Regions from separate parts of the Desulfosporosinus sp. BICA1-9 genome, predicted to be linked through region 1. Evidence: riboswitches for the same ligand, from Rfam matches in the RefSeq annotation. Region 1 holds a riboswitch; each other region holds the start of a gene.
What was found. A riboswitch is a leader RNA that binds a small molecule or an ion and turns the genes downstream of it on or off. The one in region 1 is predicted to bind cobalamin.
Positions count from the first base shown of each region.

Region 2: linked by a shared signal. The riboswitch ahead of thiC (phosphomethylpyrimidine synthase ThiC) and the one ahead of JL57_RS06405 (nitrogenase iron protein NifH) in region 1 are both predicted to bind cobalamin.
Region 3: linked by a shared signal. The riboswitch ahead of JL57_RS26610 (DUF2162 family putative transporter) and the one ahead of JL57_RS06405 (nitrogenase iron protein NifH) in region 1 are both predicted to bind cobalamin.
Region 4: linked by a shared signal. The riboswitch ahead of JL57_RS26485 (hypothetical protein) and the one ahead of JL57_RS06405 (nitrogenase iron protein NifH) in region 1 are both predicted to bind cobalamin.

Region 1 is NZ_JUEE01000047.1:3,687-7,646, forward strand. Features, by position in the region: gene JL57_RS06395 (nitrogenase component 1) at 1-593, opposite strand, end outside; gene JL57_RS06400 (nitrogenase component 1) at 590-1,834, opposite strand; gene JL57_RS06405 (nitrogenase iron protein NifH) at 1,868-2,719, opposite strand; cobalamin riboswitch at 3,056-3,236, opposite strand; gene JL57_RS06410 (hypothetical protein) at 3,352-3,771, opposite strand.
Region 2 is NZ_JUEE01000026.1:7,867-11,826, forward strand. Features, by position in the region: gene JL57_RS02915 (nitrogen regulation protein NR(II)) at 1-511, shown strand, start outside; gene JL57_RS02920 (aspartyl-phosphate phosphatase Spo0E family protein) at 674-844, shown strand; gene JL57_RS33355 (hypothetical protein) at 1,040-1,189, opposite strand; gene JL57_RS02925 (3'-5' exonuclease) at 1,386-2,210, shown strand; cobalamin riboswitch at 2,302-2,482, shown strand; gene thiC (phosphomethylpyrimidine synthase ThiC) at 2,639-3,916, shown strand.
Region 3 is NZ_JUEE01000213.1:56,714-60,673, reverse strand. Features, by position in the region: cobalamin riboswitch at 817-1,001, shown strand; cobalamin riboswitch at 1,304-1,490, shown strand; gene JL57_RS26610 (DUF2162 family putative transporter) at 1,620-2,333, shown strand; gene JL57_RS26605 (MotA/TolQ/ExbB proton channel family protein) at 2,341-3,012, shown strand; gene JL57_RS26600 (DUF2149 domain-containing protein) at 2,990-3,295, shown strand; gene JL57_RS26590 (cobaltochelatase subunit CobN) at 3,323-3,960, shown strand, end outside.
Region 4 is NZ_JUEE01000213.1:26,222-30,181, forward strand. Features, by position in the region: gene nikB (nickel ABC transporter permease) at 1-66, opposite strand, end outside; gene JL57_RS26475 (hypothetical protein) at 112-360, opposite strand; gene JL57_RS26480 (X2-like carbohydrate binding domain-containing protein) at 544-807, opposite strand; cobalamin riboswitch at 967-1,153, opposite strand; gene JL57_RS26485 (hypothetical protein) at 1,149-1,349, opposite strand; cobalamin riboswitch at 1,484-1,672, opposite strand; gene metH (methionine synthase) at 1,744-3,960, opposite strand, start outside.

The DNA of each region.
Region 1 (3,960 bases):
TTCATATCAATTTTCTCTATTGGCGAACAATTAATTTCAAGACCGCACTGCCCCAGTTCATCCATGAGTTCGGTTAAATGTGTTTCCTTGCCAAGACTTAGAGGCGTATACCCGATGATATTCACTTGATTATTCTTCTTTTCCCTCCTTTCCAGAAAACGCTTGCCCAAGGTTAACAGCGTATAGTAAACGCCGGAGTAATAGGTCTCAAATCCCTCCGTCGGAAGCGCCAAGACGGTCAAGCCTGTCCGCTTGCTCAGCCTATCCGCCATTGCCCCGATATCGACTCCCGTCAAAGCTGGGACCGGCGTACCAATAATTGCGATGAGTTCGGTCTGCCGATTTTGCGCCCGGAGCCTTTCCGCATGAAACAGGAATTCCTCTGCTGCGCCCATGACGGCTTCCATCTCCCCCAACTTGGAACTGAAGAACAAAGTCTGCCGCAAATCCCTGATTTCATCACATTCGATGACTGCGCTACTACACCCGCCGGGCGAGTACAGAAGGTTAAGTGAATGCAAAGCAAGGAGAACAGAGCAGGCACCAGAATAGTCACTTGCCAACGAAGGTATGCGGGACAAAAAACTGCTCATCTCATACCCTCCAAAATTTCTATGATCCCCTCATATCCGAAACGATAGTCGGCACTCACCACTATTTCTTTGGCTTTTAGACAATAAAATGATGCTTTCTCTCCAATAGCAATGTCTATTCCTTCAAATCCGCCCATCTGCGTTTCAACAGTTACGTTGGAAACCAAGAAAACCTCCGCCTGGCTTCCCGTGGCAGAAAGCGCCTGAATATACGTCATATCTTGCTTGTTCACTGTTTCGGCAAATATTGCAGCAACAGAAAGGCCGATCAACTCCAGCGCCTGGGCGAGCTCAAAGGACCTTGGCCCAATCCCCACCGCAATTCGTTTTCCAACCAACGCCACAGCTACTTCGGCAGCAACTCTGTGGTACTCTTTGGCATCCTGGCTAAAATCCCAAGTAACCTGCATTCCCTCCATCAACGCTGCATAGTTATGCTTAATCTCTTTCATGTTGTAGCAGGCAGGCAAATATAGGAAGGGTATGTTCCATTTTTCCCACATGCGCACCGCCAAATCATAACCAAAACGATCCAAGGCGATGTTTAACTTTCCGTTTGCCATGTCCTCAAATTCTTCGTAGGAGTCCAGCGCGGCAAATTCTCTGATTTCCTCACCGGTACAATAGTTCCTGAGTATCTGTCTCAGGCCGAAATCCTTAGGGAGTTTTCCTGAGTCTCCCAACAGATTGATGTGGCTTTTCGTCTCTTGCAGGACGCCCCTTTGCAGCAAATCGACAAAAATACCACAGAGCCGCTCTTTAGGAAGTGTCCTTCTCCGAGCAAGCGGCCCCCGCTCAAAAACCTTCACCGGTATCCCATACCGGCTTTCTATTCGTTTTGTTAAGCTTACAAACTCAGTACCCATCAGAATATCGGCACAAGTAATATAAACGATGATCGCTTTTGACCGACGCGTTGTAACAAGGCTTTCTAGCGCCTCCTCTAATTTTTCCAGATGCTTCCCGGTAGCAAAATCGTTGCTGGAAACCGGAAGTAGGAATAACTTTTCGTTCAAGCCCTTTTTCCCGGCCCTGAAATATAATACTCTGGAACAGGATGAGGGACCTGCCGCCACTACATCAATTCCCGGCACACATAAGACCAAATTGACCAGTTCCCCGCACTCATCGTCCGCTATACCCCTATCAAAAAAACTATCAAGCGGCATTTTATTCGCGATATCCGCAAGCTTAATCTTTTCTTCGCCGCTACTTGTTCTTATATATCCCGTGCAAGACAATTCCATTTCCTCCGCTTTCCGGTACCCATCCATCTATGCTTTTCGCAATTCCAGGTCTAGCATATAGTGACTGAGTTTTTCTAATTCCTCGTCCTCAAGCGCTTTGACTGGCCTATAACCCTGATTCTCAGTAATAACACCTGCCAAATCCTTAAAGAAACAAGCTGCCTTTGAATCCGGGAACTTTTCCAGAACTGTTTTGCCTTCAAGTTCCGAAAGAGCAATTTCCCGACTGAAAGGGACATCATCCACTACCCGCGTACCTGTTAAAATCGCAAACTGTTCAACTGCCGCTCTACTCGACTCAGGATTTCTGCAATTGTGAATTAACCCCCCCAGGGTTACCGGCCTTGTCTCCTGACTTCTACTGATCCCCTTCATAATATTGTTGGCAGCATATACCGACATAAATTCCGATGATGTTACGATATAAATTGTATCGGCATACCCTTCACGCATCGGAACAGAAAAGCCACCGCACACTACATCCCCCAGCACATCATAAATAACAGTTTCCCAGGCTTCACCCCATATTTCCAGATACTGCAACTCCTCCATCATGGTGATAATCCCCCTGCCAGCACACCCAATACCAGCTTCGGGGCCTCCGGCTTCAATGCAGTTAACACCGCCAAAGCCAGGAAATACAATATCCTGGCGGGAAATACCAAGTTGCTTGGCCTGCAATTGTTGCAAGACCGTGGGAATTTTACGCCCTACGAGACACCTTGTGGAATCTGCCTTAGGATCGCACCCAATATGCAAGGTCTTAAGACCCTGCATTGCCAACGCTACAGAAATATTGGCCGCTACCGTCGATTTTCCGATTCCCCCTTTTCCATAAAACGCCAATTTCAAACAGTCTCGCTCTTTTTGTATATTCATAATAAGTGGTCATTCCTTTCGCTGTACTCAAGGCACAAAAATTAATGAAAGTGCCCCTTCCTCACACTTCTACAAAGCTGTAATAGCTAGCCAAAATAAAGAGACAACCCCTCATCACTAATCATAAAGACAGTAATGAATCAGTTGTCTCGAACGACGCGTTCTTCCCCGCTTTCAAGTCGCATTCGCATTTTTGAAAACAGATCCCGCTAGCAGAAGACTTTTACCCAAAAGGTCAGTTTCCCTCGGGAAAGCAAATATGTACCCATAAAATAGATAAGGCCCTCCAAAATTTGAAGGGCCAGATAAACTCAGGTCCCTCCACCCATCCATCGTGAGTAAAGTATATGAGCAATCAGGTCTCCTGGCTCAGGTTCATCGTTTAGTGCCTCCTTCCCAAGTTTCCTCAGTGGATGTAGCACAAACTCCCCATTACAGTGGCGGGACCGCGCTGGATTTACATCAGCTTCCCTGTTATTATTTTTCCGTTAAGAAAAATCGCTTGCTCATTTGTTAAATTATTAAATTGTTAAAATGGCAAATTAAACATATCACATAGACAATACTTGGTCAAGTGCGAACCGACGAGGGTTCTCCGAATGATTTATTCTCCATCCATACAATAGCGTTCTCTAGAATCTGAGTTTTTTTCTATTAAAACACTTTTCACGTCTTTTTCTAAGATGTCTAACCCAATTGCCATAGTCTTCATACATCTCTCCCCCTAGTGTTCTAATCATACGTGTACCATCCACCGTCTTAGCCTCAGGTACGCCGTAAAAGGAATTAGTTATCTGAGTCAGTATAGTAATTACCCGATTTTTCCTCACGATCAGCACGACCTGATAACCCTCTTGTATAGGATCTGGGGCTAAGTAGTACTTAGTGCATCCTTTCATTTTGTTCAATATACAAGCTACCTCATTAGCCTCCTCAAAAGAAACCTCGTGTGCAGTTTGTAACCACTCCTCCATAAAGCGGTTAACTGTGAGTGGGTCTAACCCAAGTCTGCAGATAACACCTTCTAAACTATGAACAGTGGCTGTAATCATGACAATTCGCTCCCATACACTCTGTATTTATACATATCTACGCTCTTCCTTTTTGTTAATTTTCTCCCGTCGTTTCACCAGTCATGCCTCTTTCATAAGAAAATCAAAAAAACCCTCTACAGATACCTGTAAAGGGATATAGCTGACTTCGCTAGCCGGACAATATTCGCTGACTTCCCGGCATAATCG
Region 2 (3,960 bases), on a different contig from region 1:
TCGCTGCAATTCAATTATTACGGAGTTCCTTTCGTTAAGTCGAAACAATCCTCTAGATCTTAGAATGCAGAATCTTAATACTATTATTAATAAACTACTACCGATGATACAAGCTGATGCTCTAAGGAAAGAGCTAATTATTATTGTTGAACTCGAAGAGATCCCCAATCTAAAACTAAATGAGCAAGAAATTCGACAAGTTATCTTAAACTTAGCCCGTAATGCCTTAGACTCTATGCTGGAAGGTGGGGTTTTGACCATAAGAACCTATCTTGAACAGGATTACGTTGTTTTAATGTTTCGCGATCAGGGATCTGGCATACCAGGACAAGTTCTTGAAAACATAGGTAAACCTTTTTTGACGACGAAAGAAAATGGAACAGGTTTAGGATTGCCAGTGTCTTACAACATAGTGTATCGTCATGGAGGTACGATATGCGTCGAAACCGGAACCACAGGTACTACCTTTTTTATTAAACTCCCTATTGAAAATGTAATTATTTTAAATTAATAAAATAAAGCATCTAATCATCAATATAAAACATTTTACATTTAAGATATATTTACCATATTACGACAAATAACTGCCTATTAATGGATATTATCTTCTTGCCATTTCCCCAGAAAAGCATTAAAATCTTACTGAGGAATGTAATTTTCAGGAGGAATCCGCGTGGAAAAGAAACTTTTGAAAAGAATAGAGGAACTACGTAAGAGACTCAATAAATTTGCTCTAACTCGTAATCTCATTGATCACGAGGTTGTAGAGGTTAGTCAGCAATTAGATCGCTTACTCAACCAATACCAAAAGATCAGTACTTATCAACAATTAAGTTTTTGGTAATTCATGAGACATAATATTAATTAGAGATACCCCAAGAAGACTGATATGCTCCCCTCTAGGTAGACAGGTTAAATAATAAAACCTACTACCAGAAAGGGGAGCATTCTCATGTCTAAAAGATGTAAATATACAGGAGAAGAAAAATTTCAAATACTGCGGTGGAATTAAAGGCTGTAAAAGCTTCCAAGTCCAAGGTTATTTTCTGCGCATGGCTTTCACAAGTTCATTGATCACTAAAGGAATAATGGATAGTGCTAAAACGAATGCCCAGTCCATTAAAGTCCCGGTGGTTGAGTTTACAGCTAATTCCTTTAGCACATCTTCAGTACTTTTATTGAACCACATAATATCACCTCTTGATTAAGTATTCGCAGAAAAACAAAAAAAAGACTTCGTTCATTTAATTTTTAATTAACCTGGTATTACAAGCAAACTTCAAAAGTTTGTACTTTTAGAAGGAAGTTATAAAACTAAAAAACTAATATGTGTGCGTTTATTCTTTGGAAGGATTATAATAAAAATAGTGATAGAGGAGGTAACAATGAACTATATAGTTTTTGATTTGGAATTCAATATGTTTTTTAAATTCAAAGAAGGTGATTGTGCAAATCCCGCTTTGAAAAGTGAAATCATTCAAATTGGAGCAGTCAAACTCAACGAACGATTGGAGACCATTGGCGAGTTTAATTTAATCGTAAAGCCAGTGATCTATAAGAGAATAAACCCCTATGTTAAGAAGAAAACGACGATCAGCACAAGGCAGGTTAGCCAAGGAACCCCTTTCGTTCAGGCAATCAGGAGCTTTAGTTCATGGCTTGGAAGGGACGCTATCTTGTGCTCTTGGGGACATGATGATATTTTAGGTTTAAGAGATAATTGTCAATTTTTCGGCTTTGAAGCACTATCCTTCAACAGATTTATTAATATTCAGCAAATCTATATGACTCATGGGGTTCTATCAATGCAACCAAGTCTAGAAAATGCTGTGGAAGCCTTAGGGATTGAAAAAACAGTTCCCTTTCACGATGCATTAAGTGATGCCTTCTATACCTCAGAGATTTTCAAAAAGGTCTTTGATTTTTCTGAAAAGGCCATTATAAACTGGGAAAAGAACCAAATCGAAAATGAGATAAAAGTTAAAGAGTTGAAGGCTTTCCTCGACAAAGTGACTATGTCGTGTCCGCAATGTTCCAAACTTATTGAGAAAGACAAGGAAGTCACTAAAACGAAGAAATATTTTGCTTTTGGCTACTGTACAGATTGTAAGCACCAAATTCGACATGTTTCTAGAATCGTGCAAAGCAGCGGGGAGTACAGCATTATTTCCAAAGATTCTATCTATAAAACAGAAGAAGCATCAGAGTAATGATTAATAAGATAAGCTTGTAATGGAGATTTCTAGAATTGTCGACTAAAAAGCCTTGTCAATGATACATTTATTAGTTATACTATGCTTAGAAAATTTAATAACTACAGGTGCCTCACCATGAGGAGAATAGGGAAGTCGGTGTAAGTCCGGCGCGGTCCCGCCACTGTAAACGGGGAGCAAGAAGTAAATAACCACGGGTTAGTTCCCGGAAGGTGCTTCGAAGTGTTGATCCGTAAGCCAGGAGACCTGCCTTGTAGTTAAGCCAAACCTACCTTGTCGAAGAACCAAGAGTAGTGTGGATGAGATTATGGAAAAGTCTCTAGTCACGTTGTGATTAGAGACTTTTTTTATTTTTTTCACTACAGATTGTTCTTTTCAAGGGAATGATTCAAATATAGAAAGGAGAGATTGTTGTTTTGACGTTAATGGAAATGGCCCAAAAGGGTCAGGAAATCCCGTTGTTTACCTTGGTAGCCCGAAACGAACACATGAATGTCCAACTCCTTATGGAACGGGTTGCTACCGGACGAATTGTTATTCCCTATAACGGTCACCACAAGCCCCAAAAGCCTCAAGGGTTTGGACTAGGCCTAAGCACTAAAGTTAGTGCTAGTATTGGCCTAGCTGCAGACGAGGATAGTCTTGCTGATGAACTATTTAAAGTGGATGAGGCAATCAGGGCAGGAACCAATGCGGTCATGGATTTGAGTACAGCCGGCAATATGGACGAGGCAAGGCGGACAATTATAAAAAGAGTACCGTTACCTTTAGGTACACTACCTGTTTATCAGGCCTTTGCTGAGGCTGTATGTACTAAGGGTTCAGCCTTAGCACTTGAACCTGAAGACTTTTTCAAGGTTATGGAACGCCAAGCTGCCGATGGAGTAGATTTTATGGCTTTGCATAGTGCCCTTCACTCCGGATTGTTTAAAACGGCTAAGGAAGACCAGCGGGTGCTAAATCTGGTGAGCCGAGGCGGGTCCTTACTGATGGGCTGGATGCTTTATCATAACAAGGAGAACTTTTTGTATACTATGTTCGACCGCATCCTGGAAATTGCCCAAAAGTATGAAGTTACTTTAAGTTTAGCGGATGCTATGCGACCGGGTGCAGGTGCTGATTCATTATGTCGTTCTCAAGCTGAGGAGCTCGTCGTTCTAGGCGAGCTGGTAAAGCGTAGCAGACAAGCGGGGGTTCAAATCATGATCAAGGGACCCGGTCACACTCCACCTAATCAAATCGCGACAACCGTTAAATTAGAAAAACAAGTATGTCAAGGTGCTCCGTATTTTGTCTTCGGTCCGGTATCGACGGATGTAGCTCCCGGATATGACGAAATTACCGCTGCTATAGGTGGAGCCATGGCTGGTGCTGCTGGAGCAGACATTCTCTGCTACGTCACACCTGCCGAACATATAGGGTATCCCAATGCGCAGGATGTCTATCGGGGAGTAGTGGCTTCCCGTATTGCTGCTCATGTAGCGGATCTAGCCAAAGGTTACCCAGGCGCTGAAACTTGGGACCTGCAAATGAGTCGAGCGCGGCGGGAGCAGAATCTAGAGGCCCAGAAAACGTTAGCCTTAGATCAAGAAAGGCTTACGGATTTCCACTCGAGTGAAAAACCTTTCTGCACAAAATGTGAAAAGGGTTGTGCCATGGCTGTGGCTGGCGAGTTCTTTCAAGAACTGCCGTGGGAATGCTGAATCGATGTTCGAGGTTCGATGATCGAGGTTCGAATATAGGGACG
Region 3 (3,960 bases), on a different contig from region 1:
CCCTTTGTGATTAAACGACCTGAAGATCATCAAACTTGGAGGACAACAAAGCCTCAACCAGCAGCTGCTTAAAGGAATAGTTTGGATACGACAGAGCCATTCGGATCGTGTCAAAGGTGATGCGAGGGATACCGGAGGGCGTTAGACCGAGGATATGCTCGCCATCATCCTATTGACACGTGCACTACACCCAAACGCTTGAAGACTGCAAAGTCTCTTTTACTCCAGAGAGTTACCCCAAATTGAAAGAGAGTTTGCTTGGCTAGCGCCGAGCGTCCCGTTTCTCTAGGTGGGCTTCCCAAAAATTAACGTTTAGGTCATTGTTCGGATTTTTCAATGGCTTAGTTTGTTATGCCGTATTTTACAAACCGAAAATTAAAAGAAATAATCAGACAAACTCTTGACTTTTATTAGCTGGTCTTTTTATAGAATCAGAGTCTGGAATGTTAACAGTTTAAATCTGTTTTATCCCTCCTTCTTATTCATAACGCTATAGTAATACAGTGATATAATATTATTATTATGTTCATAATGCAACAACTATCCTAATTTATTTAAAATTTGGATATTAAGAAGCCCCAAGCTTTTCGCAGCATTGGTTTTCGGAAAATGGAAATTCAGGAAACCATTAGTCATTAGAAGGCAGTTTCTTTAAATTGTGAGGTTAAAGCCTATGGGTGACACCAACTCCGCAACTTGTAGAACAGGCCAGAGAGGGAATGGGTTTGAATAAGCCGTTCTTAACACAAGAGAGCGTTTTTCGGTGCCAACGGCACTTGACCATGTGTTGCTTTTGTGATAGATTTAATTTGTGAATTTTAATAGAGATGAGCAAGCGATTTTTCTTAGCCGAGAAATCATAACAGGAAAGCTGGTGTAAATCCAGCGCGGTCCCGCCACTGTAACGGGGAGTTTGTGCCACATCCACCGAGGAAACTTGGGAAGGAGGCACGAAACGAGGAACCTGAGCCAGGAGACCTGATTGCTCATATGCATTACTCACGATGGATGGGTGGCAGGAATTATTTAATTCAGCCCTTCATATTTTGGAGGGCTTTTGATATTTTTATGGGTACATATTTGGTTTCCCGAGGGAAATCGACCTTGAGGGTAAAAGTCTTGTTCAAGCGGGATCTGCTTTCAAAAATGCGAATGAGACTTGAAAGCGGAAGAGAACGTGATTCCGAGACAACCGATACATTGCTGTCTTTATGATTAGTGATGTGGGGTTGTCTCTTTATTTTTTATTAGGAGTGGAGGAGAAACGGAACCCCTTTAATATCGCTGGATATCTATAAAAACTAAATATTTAGGGAATTTAGGTACCGAAGTTTGAGAGCCTCGGTTTAAAAGGGAAGCAGGTGTAATTCCTGCATGGTCCCGCCGCTGTGATGGGGAAATGTTTCTATTATGCCACTGGAAGAGTCTGGGAAGGTATGAAACATTGATGATCCAGAGTCAGAAGACCTGCCTGAATGCTACACGCCAATAACTCTACGAGCGATAGAGGAGGTATTATTAGTGCTGAACAAATGTTTATCAGTATTTCTAGCCTCTTGACCAATCGGTTGAGAGGCTTTTTACGTCGAGTGGCTTATTCCGGAAGGAGGTGAAAAAGGATGTTAATTCTTAGTTTGTTGGTGGCCATTCTTATTTTAAGCATCAAAACAGGCTTGGTTTTAGGATCTTCCTGGTTAACCATACCTAAAATTTCTGGTTATGCAACAATTTTTGGCAGTTCTGTAGTTTTGTTAAGTTATATTTTTAACGAGAAATATCAGCTTATTGGAGATTTTATTGACAAATATACATTTGCTTTTGCATGCCTAACAGGTTTGCTTTTCCTTTACTTAGGGGTAGAACGTACTTGTATTTGTACTTGTGAAACAAAAACCCTTGGGATAAAACAAAAAATTAGTTATTGGCTGGGTTTTTTACCATGTCCCTTTTGTGTTGGAGCACTAGTTATATCTGTAATTTATACGGCGGGTGGTTTAAAGGTACCTTTGTATGCTGTATCTATCGCAACAGGTATTGCATTTTCTTTAGGTATCGTCTTAGTAAGCTGGATTTTACGAAGATTATTGACCCGATTTAATTTTGACGTAGCTAGTTTTTTTCATCAAGGGTTATTGTTTTTAGGCATTTTTACGTTGTTATCTGCTTTTTTAATTCCTAACATAGTGGCAACCATGCAAGACACTTTTATACCTATGGTATTAAGCTCCAAAAAAGAATTACTCTTATCTGCAGTTGGATTTTTTGTTCTTTTTGCGTTGGGGTTTGGCAAAGAAATGTTAACTGGTTTCAATAGTTTAAGTTGGAGGAGATGATTAGGAAATGGCTATGGTTGGTTCCCAGTATTTGAATCAAATTATGCATATTATTTCCCAAAGTTTAATGATACCTTGTTATGCTTTTTTACTTTATTTTGTAGTGACAGCTGTAATCGAGACAGGTGCCCTGATCGGGGAAATGGTTGGGGAGAAAAAAATACACAAGTTTAAAACAAAAGAGTTTTTGAGTAAATTACCAGAAACCCATAACCTTGAGCTTTATGTGGAAAATAGCGAATTGCCTATTAAACTAAAAAAAGTTGTCACAGAATTCCTAACCTTAGCTTCCGCAGAAGGAGCTCGTCAACGGATAGTCGCTCAAAATCTCTTGTGCGAGCAAGAAGATTTAATTGCTAAAAGAACTGAAAAAACAGACTTAATTTCTAAAATGGGTCCTTTGTTGGGTTTAATGGGTACTTTGATTCCTTTAGGACCAGGTTTGGTAGGCTTGGGTAAAGGAGATTTTAACATGTTGGCTCAGTACCTGATTGTTTCTTTTGATGCTACCATTATTGGTGTTTTTGCCGGTAGTTTAACCTTTACTATATCGAAGGTGCGTCGGCGCTGGTATGAACGCTACTTGAATGATTTGGATACGATTTTAGAAACAATTATTGAGGTGAGAGAGCATGTTGCGCAAACGGGGAAGAAAGTTGCAATCGGAGGAAGACTTTAATCCATTAAGCAGTCTGGCTAATCTAGCGGATGTTATGTTTGTTTTTAGCGTAGGTTTAATAGTTGCGTTAATTAATGTTTATAACGTCAGTCCTAGTAGTAGTAGTAGTAGTGCCGGTAAACCAAAACAAGCGATTGTTGATGTAAAACAAGGAAAAGAAATGGAAAGCTTACCGCAAGTTGACTCAAAAACAGGCAGCGGCTTTGAAGAAATGGGGACTGTGTTTAAAGACCCTAAAACAGGTAAATTAATTATGGTGCAACCGGTAGAAGAAGGTAAATAAGAACACGGGGGAGAGGGGAAAAAGAGCATGCTAAGAAAGAACATATTAAGTAGGTCTCGAAAGCCTTTTGCAATCTTGATGTTGTTTTTGATGGTCTTAAGTCTATTACCATCTATTGTTAGAGCTGATGACAATAGTGTAGATAGGATAGAGTTAAACCAGAACACGCTCAAAATGGCAGTAGGTTCAACTAAAACCTTGCAGGCAACAGTATATGATCAATTTGACGGAGTAATGAACGACCAAGAAATCACCTGGAGCAGTGAAGAAGATAAGAATGTGGCAACAGTAAAAGACGGGCTGGTAACGGCAGTTGGTGTGGGAACTGCGGATATAACAGCAACTAGTAATGGTAAAGCTGCAAGCTGTGAAGTAACAGTCGAGGAGATAAGAGTAGACAAGATAGAGTTAGACAACTCCTCAGTCAAGATTACAATCGGTTCACAGAAAACGTTGCAGGCAACGGTATATGACCAATTCAGCGGAGTAATGAACGACCAAGAAATTACCTGGACTAGTGATAATGAGGCTGTGGCAACAGTAGATGACGGACTGATAACGGCAGTAGCAGAAGGGGAAGCAACAGTTACTGCAGCCTGTGGAGAGTTGCTGGCAGAGTGTAAGATCAAAGTAATTAATGGTTATCCTGTTAACCTGGTTGTAAT
Region 4 (3,960 bases), on a different contig from region 1:
AATAATAGAAATTGCGAGTAGAATCAGAATAAGACTGAACGCTCGTTTTATAATAAATCTCAGCAAGGTACAATGCTCCCTCCCATACTTACGCTGCAGATAAATCGCAGCTCATATCTTTTTCTGCTCAAACTGTGAAGAAACCAGTTCCCTGTAGAAGCCTTCCTGCGTAATCAGTTGTTCGTGTCTGCCAATTTGCATGATTTTTCCGTGATCCATCCCAACCAGCCTATCGGCCACCATGATGGTAGACAGTCGGTGAGCCAGCACCAGTATATATGAACCGCTGATGAGCACATCTATGTCACGGTATTTTCCGGCATACCCGCTTTCTATACTCTTATAAAACAGTTGATGCATTGTGAGGATATCTCTTTCCTTGATGGCTCATTATCACTCAACCCTTTTGCTTTGGCTGCTTTCATATAATTAAGGTTCATTATTTCAATAACATTTGTTCGAAGTAATCTAGTATATGTAGCTACATAACCAAGGCTTAAGTAAACGCCAGTAAAAGAATATTTTGAATTTTATTTCCCGCTACTACAAGTCGCTCCCTGCCGTCAGCGTAGTCTCTCCATTGGCTATACTGTTTAAGATGTCGTTTCCGTAAACAGCCATTGTTACAGATATATCGGCCTGCTTAGACGGGTTCTTGTCAAAAACAGCCGTTACAGGCGCTATAGTACTGTTCGAATCTGTTGCCGCATAAGCCGGTTTAGCCAAAGGAATTTGCATAACCAGTATGGAAAGCATCATTACAGCTATCAACAGCCCTAAATAAAACTTTCGAAATTTTCTTTTCATTTCTATTCTTCCCCTTCTCCATACCTCTAACTAAAATATCCCCTCGGTTACTTTGAACATTAAAAAGCCTCTCAACCGATTGGTCAAAAGGCTAAAAATACTGATAATCATATATTGATGCCAGCACTTTTAACACCTCCCCCTATCGCTCGTAGAGTAGTTGGTGTATAAAATACAGGCAGGTCTTCTGACTCTGGATCATCAATGTTTCGCACCTTCCCAGACTAAACCAGTGACCTTAACGAAACATCTCCCCATCACAGCGGCGGGACCGTGCAGGAATTGCACCTGCTTCCTTTTTAAACCGAAGCACACATGCTCCGATACCTGAATTTTCTATATTAGTTCAATTTTACTTTTATAGCCCATTGGTTTTGCCGACGGGATAATTCTTCGAGTTCGTCTTCAATATCTATAAACTTCACTAGCCACTGAATCCTCTGCTCCTTTTCCGAATTATACTTCCCCAAGATTTCTCCTCGCGCATCAAGCAACGCTTGCCTGTGCTTTTCCATCTCCTGATTTTGCTCTCGATGTCTCACCAGTCAGGCCTCCTTCAAGAAAAACAAAAAAACCTCTACAGAATACCTGTAAAGGGATATAGTGACTCCGCTAGCCGGATAAAATACGCTGACTTCCCGACATAAACGACACCTCCCCTATCTTCCGTAGGCTCCTGTGTTGATCCGTAATGAGCAGGTTTCCTGGCTTTAGTTCATCATAGCCCCACGTCTTCCCAGATAAAATCCAGTGACATTTTGTGAGGCAACTCCCTATTACAGTGGCGAGACCGCGTCAGATTTTACTGACTTCCCTTTTAAATTCTTTCCCTTAGAAAAGAATCACTCATTACCTAATATTGAATTGTTTTCATTATAACCTTAACTTTAAATTTTTGTAAGCCCTGTCAGCTCAAAAAATCACACCAAGCATTTTTTATTTATACGCCAAGATTGTAATTAACATCTTCTCAATCTCTTTAAGCTCTTTATTGTTTCGCTTTGCGTAATCATCCACTTGAACCTTATCACTTCTGTGGATATCAAAATATTTTGCATCTTGAGAGCTGAAGTACAGACCGCACACACTAGCAACAGGATCCATCATATAATGTTCTGTTAAAGTTATACCCGTATTACTTTCTCCCTCTAAAAGCTGAAAAAGTTTTGTTTTTTCAGCATGATCCCTAAGACAAGGGTATCCAAAGGCAGGTCTTATTCCCCTAAATGACCCTTTTAATAAAGATTTAAGCTCTAGATTTTCATCTGGAGCGTATCCCCAATAATCCTTTCTTACCTGAAGATGTAATAACCCCGCGAAGGCTTCTGCTAACCTATCAGCAAGAAGTTTTACCATAATTGCTCCGTAGTCATTGCCTTGTTCTTTAAGGTTCTCGGCATATTCCTTAGCACCAACGCCTGCCGTTACAATAAATCCGCCTAAATAATCAGTTTTTCCACTATCCTTAGGGACTATATAATCCGCAAGGCATCTATAGACATTATCCTTGGAAATCGTTTGTTGCCTTAACATATTGAAGGTTGTAACACTTCCATTATGGTACATTTCAAGGTCATCTCCTAAAGAGTTAGCAGGAAAAATACCCAAAACAGCATTTGCTGTAAGTATGTCTTCCCTCTCTAGTAAATCTAACATTTCATTGGCATCATCAAAAAGCTTTTTAGCTTCTTCACTATATTTAGGATCTTCCATAATTTTGGGATACACCATGCCCATACCCCAAGCTACAAAGAAATAAGACCAATCAATATAGTTTCTAATCTCGCTGATGGGGAAATTTTTCAAATGTTTAGTTCCAATTAAGTTTGGAACGCTTATACTTTCCTTATTCCAATCTATTTTAAATTTCTTTTCTCTAGCTTCTTCCAGTGGCACAAGCTTTCTTTCAATTTTCCCGTAGCTTTCTCTTAGATTTTGGTATTCCTCCTCAATTTGGGCTAAATACCTATCTCTTTCATTCTTATCGACCAGCTTTTTAGCAGCTTCTACGGCTTTTGAAGCGTCAACGCTATACACGACTCCCTTTGAATATTTAGGTGCAATCTTTAAGGATGTGTGAGTCTTAGAAGTTGTTGCTCCACCAATCATCAGGGGAATATTAAACCCTTGCCGTTCCATTTCCTCCGCCACATTAGACATCTCATCTAATGAGGGAGTAATAAGTCCACTCAGGGCTATGATATCTGCATTTTCTTTTTTTGCTGTTTGGAGGATTACTTCGCAAGATGCCATTACTCCAAGATCAATAACTTCAAAATTATTGCAAGACAGAATGACTGAAACGATGTTTTTGCCTATATCATGGACATCACCCTTAACCGTTGCAACGACCACTTTTCCTGCACTGCTACTTTCACTACTCTTCTTCTCTGCCTCAATGTATGGTAATAAAAAGCCTACAGCCTTTTTCATAACTCTTGCGCTTTTTACAACCTGCGGGAGAAACATTTTGCCTTCTCCAAATAATTCTCCAACCACCTTCATTCCATCCATCAGCGGTCCTTCAATAACCTTTTCTGCTCTGTCATATTGTCTTCTGACTTCTTCAACGTCTTCTTCTATGAATTCCGCTATGCCTTTTACTAAAGCATGTATTAATCGTTCCTTGCAATCTTTCTCTCTCCAGGCAAGTTTATTCTCAACTTGATCCCCACCAGACGCTTTGTATTTTTCCGCAAACTCTAAAAGTTTTTCGGCAGAATCCGGTGTTTTATTCAAGATCACATCTTCAACCTTTTCCAGGAGCTCCTTATCTATTTCATCATAAATTTGAATCATACTTGGGTTTACAATAGCCATATCAATTCCTGCAGCAATAGCGTGATACAAAAACGCAGAGTGCATAGCTTCCCTTATGGCATTGTTTCCTCTAAAGGAGAAGGATAAATTACTTACCCCACCACTTACCTTGGCATAAGGAAGATTTTCCTTGATCCATTTTACGGTGTTAATAAAATCGACCGCGTAATTGTTGTGCTCTTCAATCCCTGTGGCAATTGCTAAAATATTAGGGTCAAAAATAATATCAGTTGGTGGAAACTTCACCTTATTCACTAATAAATCATAAGCTCTTTTGCAAACTGCAATTCTCTTCTCAAAAGTATCTGCCTGGCCTTGTTCATCAAAAGCCAT